2 regions of the Lentibacillus kimchii genome follow, and region 1 is predicted to be linked to the other one. Evidence: a T-box and tRNA genes for the amino acid it is inferred to sense, from the RefSeq annotation. Region 1 holds a T-box; the other holds one or more tRNA genes.

Region 1 (3,254 bases):
TTTACATGATGTTTGGCTGAACTGGTTTGAAGGCGAAGAGAATGGCTATAATGTATGTTTTTTTCATGAATGGCGCAGAAGTGACAGTATTGAGCTGCTTGATCAAGTACCCTTGCTGTACATAACAGAAGAACTTTTCGATTATATTGAGAATGACATGCATAGTCTGCCGGACGATATGATGAACCAAGTTTACAAGCGGGCTTACATGCGCAAGAATCAGGATCGTCAGCCTCTTGAGTTTGCAGCTGTGGTGACAGATGGCCGCGACATTATCGCTTTTGATACAATCGGCTATCAGATTCCTGTACGGAAGAGCCGGCTCATTCCAAGGCAGGAACAACTTGTTTATGATATGATCAAAACAACGCAGCCGGAATCGTTTAACTTTGACGGAAGTTCCGTTACCAAGGAATATCATATATTGTCTATGAATCCAGAATTCGTTCATGGTCTCACAAGGCGTGAACGCCAGCTGAAGCAGCTTCTGATGATTGCCATGGATCAGCTGAAGACTGCTGACAATCTGGAGGAACTGCGGTACTGGCTGACTGAATGGGATCCCAAGCAGTATCCCTATATACAGAATATGGATGTGACTGCGGTATGGAACAGACTGTATGATGGTGTTAAGTATGGCTGGCGACAAGCACATGAGGATTTGTGTCAGAAGATGATTAAAGGTCAGCCTTTTCTGGAACAGATGTGGGATATCGAGCAGAAGACGCTGCAAAATACGTCAAAACTGAAGTGAATCATGAACGTCTGGCTTGTAACATCAAAACGGCAAAGGACAACTTAAAGATCTGTTAATAAAAAAACGTGCGGCTCCTGCGAAAAGGGCAGAACCGCACGTTTTTTATTGTTTTTTCACGCGTCCGAGTCCCATGGCTTTTTTGGCCTTCTTCAGCATTTTATTGGCGGCATGGGAGGCTTTATCGGCACCTGTATCCAAAATATCATCAAGCGCATCAGAGTCAAGCAGTTCCCGGTAACGATCCTGGATGGGCTGCAGCACGCTGATGACGGCGTCAGCCGTGCCCTGTTTGAACTCACCATAACCCTTTCCGGCATAGAGTGTTTCTATTTCTTCAATTGTTCGGCCGGAACAGCTGGCGAAGATCGTCAGTAAGTTGGAAATACCAGGTTTGTTCGTTTCATCATACGTTACAATCCCGTCAGAGTCAGTAACGGCACTTTTAATTTTTTTGTCAATTTTTTTCGTATCATCAAGCATGGAAATGAACGCTTTTTCGTTTTCGTCCGATTTGCTCATTTTTTTAGATGGATCCTGTAATGACATAATCCGTGCTCCGACTTTTGGAATGCGGGTTTCAGGAATGGTGAAGATATCATTAAATTGCCGGTTGAACCGCTCCGCTAGATTGCGTGTCAGTTCCATATGCTGTTTCTGGTCTTCCCCAACAGGCACCATGTCTGTTTGATATAATAAAATATCTGACGCCATAAGTGATGGATAAGTCAAGAGCGCTGATGAGACCGTTTCTTGTCCGGACGCTTTATCTTTGAATTGTGTCATGCGTTCCAGTTCGCCGGTATAGCTAATGGACTCAAGCATCCATCCCAATTGTGTATGGGCCGGCACTTCGGACTGGATAAACAGGGTTGCTTTTTCCGGGTCGATACCGGATGCTAAGTATAAAGCTGCTAGTGAACGGATATTGCTGCGCAGTTTCAACCGGTCTTGTGGAACGGTGATGGCATGCTCATCAACAATGCAAAAATAACAGTTGCTGTCTTCCTGCAGCCTGACGAAATGCTGAATGGCTCCAAGGTAATTGCCCAGAGTTAATGTGCCGCTTGGCTGAATACCTGAAAAAATTGTCTGCATAGTTGTCACTCCTTCATTTTTGGCCAATAAAAAAAGATTCATTTATCCCAGTTGAAAGGGACGAATGAACCGCGGTGCCACCCTGTTTACCATACAATAACTATATGGTCACTTTAAAAATAAAGCTCGAAAGCCCATTTCCAAATTAACCCGGTGCTTGTTTTCACCAGCCACAAACTCTCTTGAATAACCGTGAGCTAACTGTACTTCTACTTTGTCATTGCTTTTTTATGATTTTTTATCATTATATACGATACTGATATCAAAAATCAAATGTTTTATGAAACAGTTTAGAGAAAAGACATGCGAATCGCGTTTACGGACACCGCCGATTCAGTTAGAATATAAAGAGTGGCTATAAAACGGCGAATTTTATGACGACTGTTAATTAGCTTGATAACTAAAAAAAACAGGGGGAGGCGTCATTAATGGTAACCAAATGGGTGATTATCGCTCTTGTGGTATTTCTGATACTGATTGTACTGATTCCGGGAGTGATTTTATTCAGGCTGTACAGGAGGGACACTCAACAAAAACAGCATGCTGTATTGCAAAATTATCCTGTTCTGGGACGAGTACGTTATATTCTGGAAAAAATCGGTCCAGAGCTTCGTCAATATTTGTTTTTGAATGATCAGGAGGGGAAACCCTTCAACCGGGATCAGTTTGAATTTGTCGTGAAGGCCGGCAAATATAACAGCAGTATTATGAGCTATGGGTCTGAACGGAATTTTGCGGATGATGGTTTCTATTTAACGAATAGTATGTTCCCGGCTTTAGATGATGAATTACGAATCGGCAAGACACCCGCAATTAAAACCCGAACGTATGAGATTGATCAGGAAAATCTGTTTAAACGTAAGGAAAAGAGCAAAGAAACCGAAATTAATCCGTCTTATCTGGCTGATGAAGATAATGTGATACTGGGATTCCATACGGCAAGGCAGCCTTTTTATTTAAAAGGCCTGATCGGCCAGTCTGCGATGAGTTATGGATCGCTGGGCGAGAATGCTATCACCGCCTTGTCTGAGGGACTAGGCATTGCCGGCGGTTCATGGATGAATACCGGAGAAGGAAGTGTTTCACCTTATCATTTAAAGGGTGATACAGATCTTATCATGCAAATCAGCCCAGGGTTATTTGGCGTGCGTGATAAGGCTGGTAACTTTTCCTGGGAGGCCTTTCGGAAACAAAGTGAGGTTGAGCAAGTTAAAGCTTTCGAACTGAAACTTGCTCAGGGTGCTAAAACAAAAGGCGGCCATGTGAATGGTGAAAAAGTAACTGAAGAAATTGCGAGAATCCGGCATGTTGAGCCGGGGCAGGATATTGATAGTCCCAATCGATTCCCCGGCATTTCCAGCCCAGAAGAATTGCTTTTCTTTTTGGACCAGCTGCGGGATGT
Region 2 (3,254 bases), 1.1 Mb from region 1:
GTTGATAGGTCCGGGGTGGAAGCGTGGCGACACGTGAAGCTGACGGATACTAATCGATCGAGGACTTAACTAACAGGTTGCAGCTTGATGGTTCTCTTATTTAGTTTTCAGGGTGCAAAGGTTTAAAAAACCTCTTGCATTTTGAATTAAAAATGCTTATAATGGTTTCTGTGCTTCATTAGAATAAAAGAACAGCATAAGGTCTGGTGGCGATAGCGGAGAGGACACACCTGTTTCCATGCCGAACACAGCAGTTAAGCTCTCCAGCGCCGATGGTAGTTGGGGTTTGACCCTTGCAAGAGTAGGACGCTGCCAGGCAGTTTCATTCAACTGCAACTGAGTGCTAACTTTTGGATTATTCCACAGTAGCTCAGCGGTAGAGCCCTCGGCTGTTAACCGAGTAGCCGCAGGTTCGAATCCTGCCTGTGGAGCCATGGAGAGCTGTCCGAGTTGGCCGAAGGAGCACGATTGGAAATCGTGTAGACCGTTTTCACGGTCTCGAGGGTTCGAATCCCTCGCTCTCCGCCATTTATTTTCTTGATATTTGGCCCGTTGGTCAAGAGGTTAAGACACCGCCCTTTCACGGCGGTAACACGGGTTCGAATCCCGTACGGGTCACCATTTCTTTTTATAAGTTATTGCGAGTATACAAATGAGTGCAATATAATGTGCCGGAGGATTAGCTCAGCTGGGAGAGCACTTGCCTTACAAGCAAGAAGCCGCAGGTTCGAGCCCTGCATCCTCCATCACTTAAAATATATGTATTGCATCGTAAGCAAACATTTTAAGTAAGGTATGGTATACTGATATTATTAGTGATATAATGTGATGTGGTTATTTAATTTTCATATCGCGGGGTGGAGCAGTCTGGAAGCTCGTCGGGCTCATAACCCGAAGGTCGCAAGTTCAAATCTTGCCCCCGCAACCAATTTAATTAATGATTCATGCTTATTACCAATGATAACAGTGACAATTGCTTTACATCCTGGTCCGGTAGTTCAGTTGGTTAGAACGCCTGCCTGTCACGCAGGAGGTCGCGGGTTCGAGTCCCGTCCGGACCGCCATTTCAAGTTCAATTGTACATAGTATTGGCTCGATAGCTCAGTAGGTAGAGCAACGGACTGAAAATCCGTGTGTCGGCGGTTCGATTCCGTCTCGAGCCACCTTTAAAATGGAGGGGTAGCGAAGCTGGCCAAACGCGGCGGACTGTAAATCCGCTCCTTCAGGGTTCGGGGGTTCGAGTCCCTCCCCCTCCACCATTTGAATACAGGGGTATAGTTTAATGGCAAAACGAAGGTCTCCAAAACCTTTGATGCGGGTTCGATTCCTGCTACCCCTGCCATAATTCCATTTATGGCGGTCGTGGCGAAGTGGTTAACGCACCGGATTGTGGCTCCGGCATTCGTGGGTTCGATCCCCACCGGTCGCCCCATCATTATTCAATATTGGGCTATAGCCAAGCGGTAAGGCATCGGGTTTTGATCCCGTGATTCGCTGGTTCGAATCCAGCTAGCCCAGCCAGTACATGCGGAAGTAGTTCAGTGGTAGAACACCACCTTGCCAAGGTGGGGGTCGCGGGTTCGAATCCCGTCTTCCGCTCTTTTGCTTCCTTTGGCGGTATAGCCAAGTGGTAAGGCAGAGGTCTGCAAAACCTTTATCACCGGTTCGAATCCGGTTACCGCCTCTACTTAGTGATTATGCCTGAGTGGTGGAATTGGCAGACACGCAGCACTCAAAATGCTGTGCCTACGGGCGTGTGGGTTCGAGCCCCACCTCAGGTATCGATATAGCAGATAAACAATTGTGTATAAAAAACAGGGTATGATTACCCTGTTTTTTTATGCGTTAAATTAAATTGTTTTTAGCTGACATCCGCAATCATACCAACCGCAATGCAGGACTCATAATAAAACAACTCCCTGAGTAACAGGGAGTTGTTGTCTATAGTGTCATCTTATTATTTATAAATAATCTCTTCTTAAGGCCTCTCCAGATAGGGGCGATATATAACTTGGTGCGACATCATATACGGTTTTGGCCCCAAATTGTTTTTCCTGACTTAGTCTGAAGGCTGCACGTGCATAGGCGACCAGAACACTGGCAGTGAATTCAGGGTTACTGTCTAATGCAAGCGAAAACTCGTACAACTGCTGATTAGTGCTGCCTGTCTGACCGCTTTTAATAATGAACCCGCCATGTGGAGCTTTGGCATGATCACGTTCCAATTCTTCATCTGAAATAAAATGAACGTCTGTATGATAATCAGCAAAATAATTCGGCATTGTCTTGATTTCTTGTTCAATTGCGGCTTTGTCGGCATTTTCTTCTGCAACCACATAGCAAACACGCCTATGTTTATCAGACTTTGATAATTCGGGATTAGCACCGCTGCGTACTTGCTCAATCGCTTCTTCGGATGGGATAGTGTACTGAACACCATTCTTAACACCGTTGACGCGTCTTACAGCATCGGAGTGCCCTTGGCTGAGGCCCTCTCCCCAGAATGAATAACTTTTGCCCTCCGGTAAAATGGCATCAGCCATGACACGATTAATCGAAAATAAGCCCGGATCCCAGCCAACTGAGATAATAGCGGTTGTTTGATGATTGGCTGCTGCGTCATTGACCGTTTGATAGAATTCAGGGATCTTAGCATGGGTATCATAACTGTTAACCGTATTGAACATACTAGCGAAATGCGGCGTCTGTTCTGGCAAATCTGTAGCTGAACCGCCGCAGAGCAGCATTACATCAATAGCCGACTGGTAATCCTCAGCGTGATCAATATGTACAGCTTGTACACCAGGTTCATTAATATTCAGTGATTCAGGTTCCCGCCTTGTAAAAACAGCTACAAGGTCCAAATCAGATGTTGCTTTGATCGCTTTGGCGGCACCTTTACCCAGATTGCCGAAGCCAACGATTCCAAGTTTAATGTTAGAGCTCATATCCATTTCTCCTTATTTTGAGAAAAAATTTAACTTGCTCCTATTAGCTTAAATAATTTTAATCGTGAAAGCAAATATCCAGTACTGGCCAGCTAATCATGTATGTGGAGATCCCTGGACATAATTATAATGTCACCGTTAGATGGTTAGTCTAAGCTTACCCGGTTAAGAAAGCAGGTTTGTTTAATGAACAGAGCACTTACAATTCTCAGTATTATCGGTGTTCCGGTATCCGTTGCTGGTGTTATTTTTCAATGGCCAGCTGTCATGATGTTTATTATTTACTGCTTAACAATTATTGCGCTG

The links. The T-box of region 1 lies ahead of trpS (tryptophan--tRNA ligase). A T-box ahead of a tRNA ligase gene usually reads a tRNA of that ligase, here a tRNA-Trp.
Region 2: it has a tRNA-Trp gene. The T-box ahead of trpS (tryptophan--tRNA ligase) is inferred to sense a tRNA for this amino acid. The anticodon was not compared.

Annotation. Positions count from the first base shown of each region.
Region 1 covers NZ_AP043934.1:1,988,262-1,991,515, reverse strand. The annotation lists gene ACZ444_RS10630 (YjbA family protein) at 1-754, shown strand, start outside; gene trpS (tryptophan--tRNA ligase) at 860-1,852, opposite strand; T-box leader at 1,906-2,082, opposite strand; gene ACZ444_RS10620 (FMN-binding glutamate synthase family protein) at 2,281-3,254, shown strand, end outside.
Region 2 covers NZ_AP043934.1:842,557-845,810, forward strand. The annotation lists rRNA gene ACZ444_RS04610 (23S ribosomal RNA) at 1-73, shown strand, start outside; rRNA gene rrf (5S ribosomal RNA) at 203-318, shown strand; tRNA gene ACZ444_RS04620 (tRNA-Asn) at 360-434, shown strand; tRNA gene ACZ444_RS04625 (tRNA-Ser) at 436-528, shown strand; tRNA gene ACZ444_RS04630 (tRNA-Glu) at 547-621, shown strand; tRNA gene ACZ444_RS04635 (tRNA-Val) at 674-746, shown strand; tRNA gene ACZ444_RS04640 (tRNA-Met) at 852-928, shown strand; tRNA gene ACZ444_RS04645 (tRNA-Asp) at 988-1,064, shown strand; tRNA gene ACZ444_RS04650 (tRNA-Phe) at 1,091-1,163, shown strand; tRNA gene ACZ444_RS04655 (tRNA-Tyr) at 1,174-1,259, shown strand; tRNA gene ACZ444_RS04660 (tRNA-Trp) at 1,269-1,342, shown strand; tRNA gene ACZ444_RS04665 (tRNA-His) at 1,357-1,432, shown strand; tRNA gene ACZ444_RS04670 (tRNA-Gln) at 1,447-1,521, shown strand; tRNA gene ACZ444_RS04675 (tRNA-Gly) at 1,528-1,599, shown strand; tRNA gene ACZ444_RS04680 (tRNA-Cys) at 1,614-1,684, shown strand; tRNA gene ACZ444_RS04685 (tRNA-Leu) at 1,700-1,781, shown strand; gene ACZ444_RS04690 (diaminopimelate dehydrogenase) at 1,962-2,948, opposite strand; gene cax (calcium/proton exchanger) at 3,135-3,254, shown strand, end outside.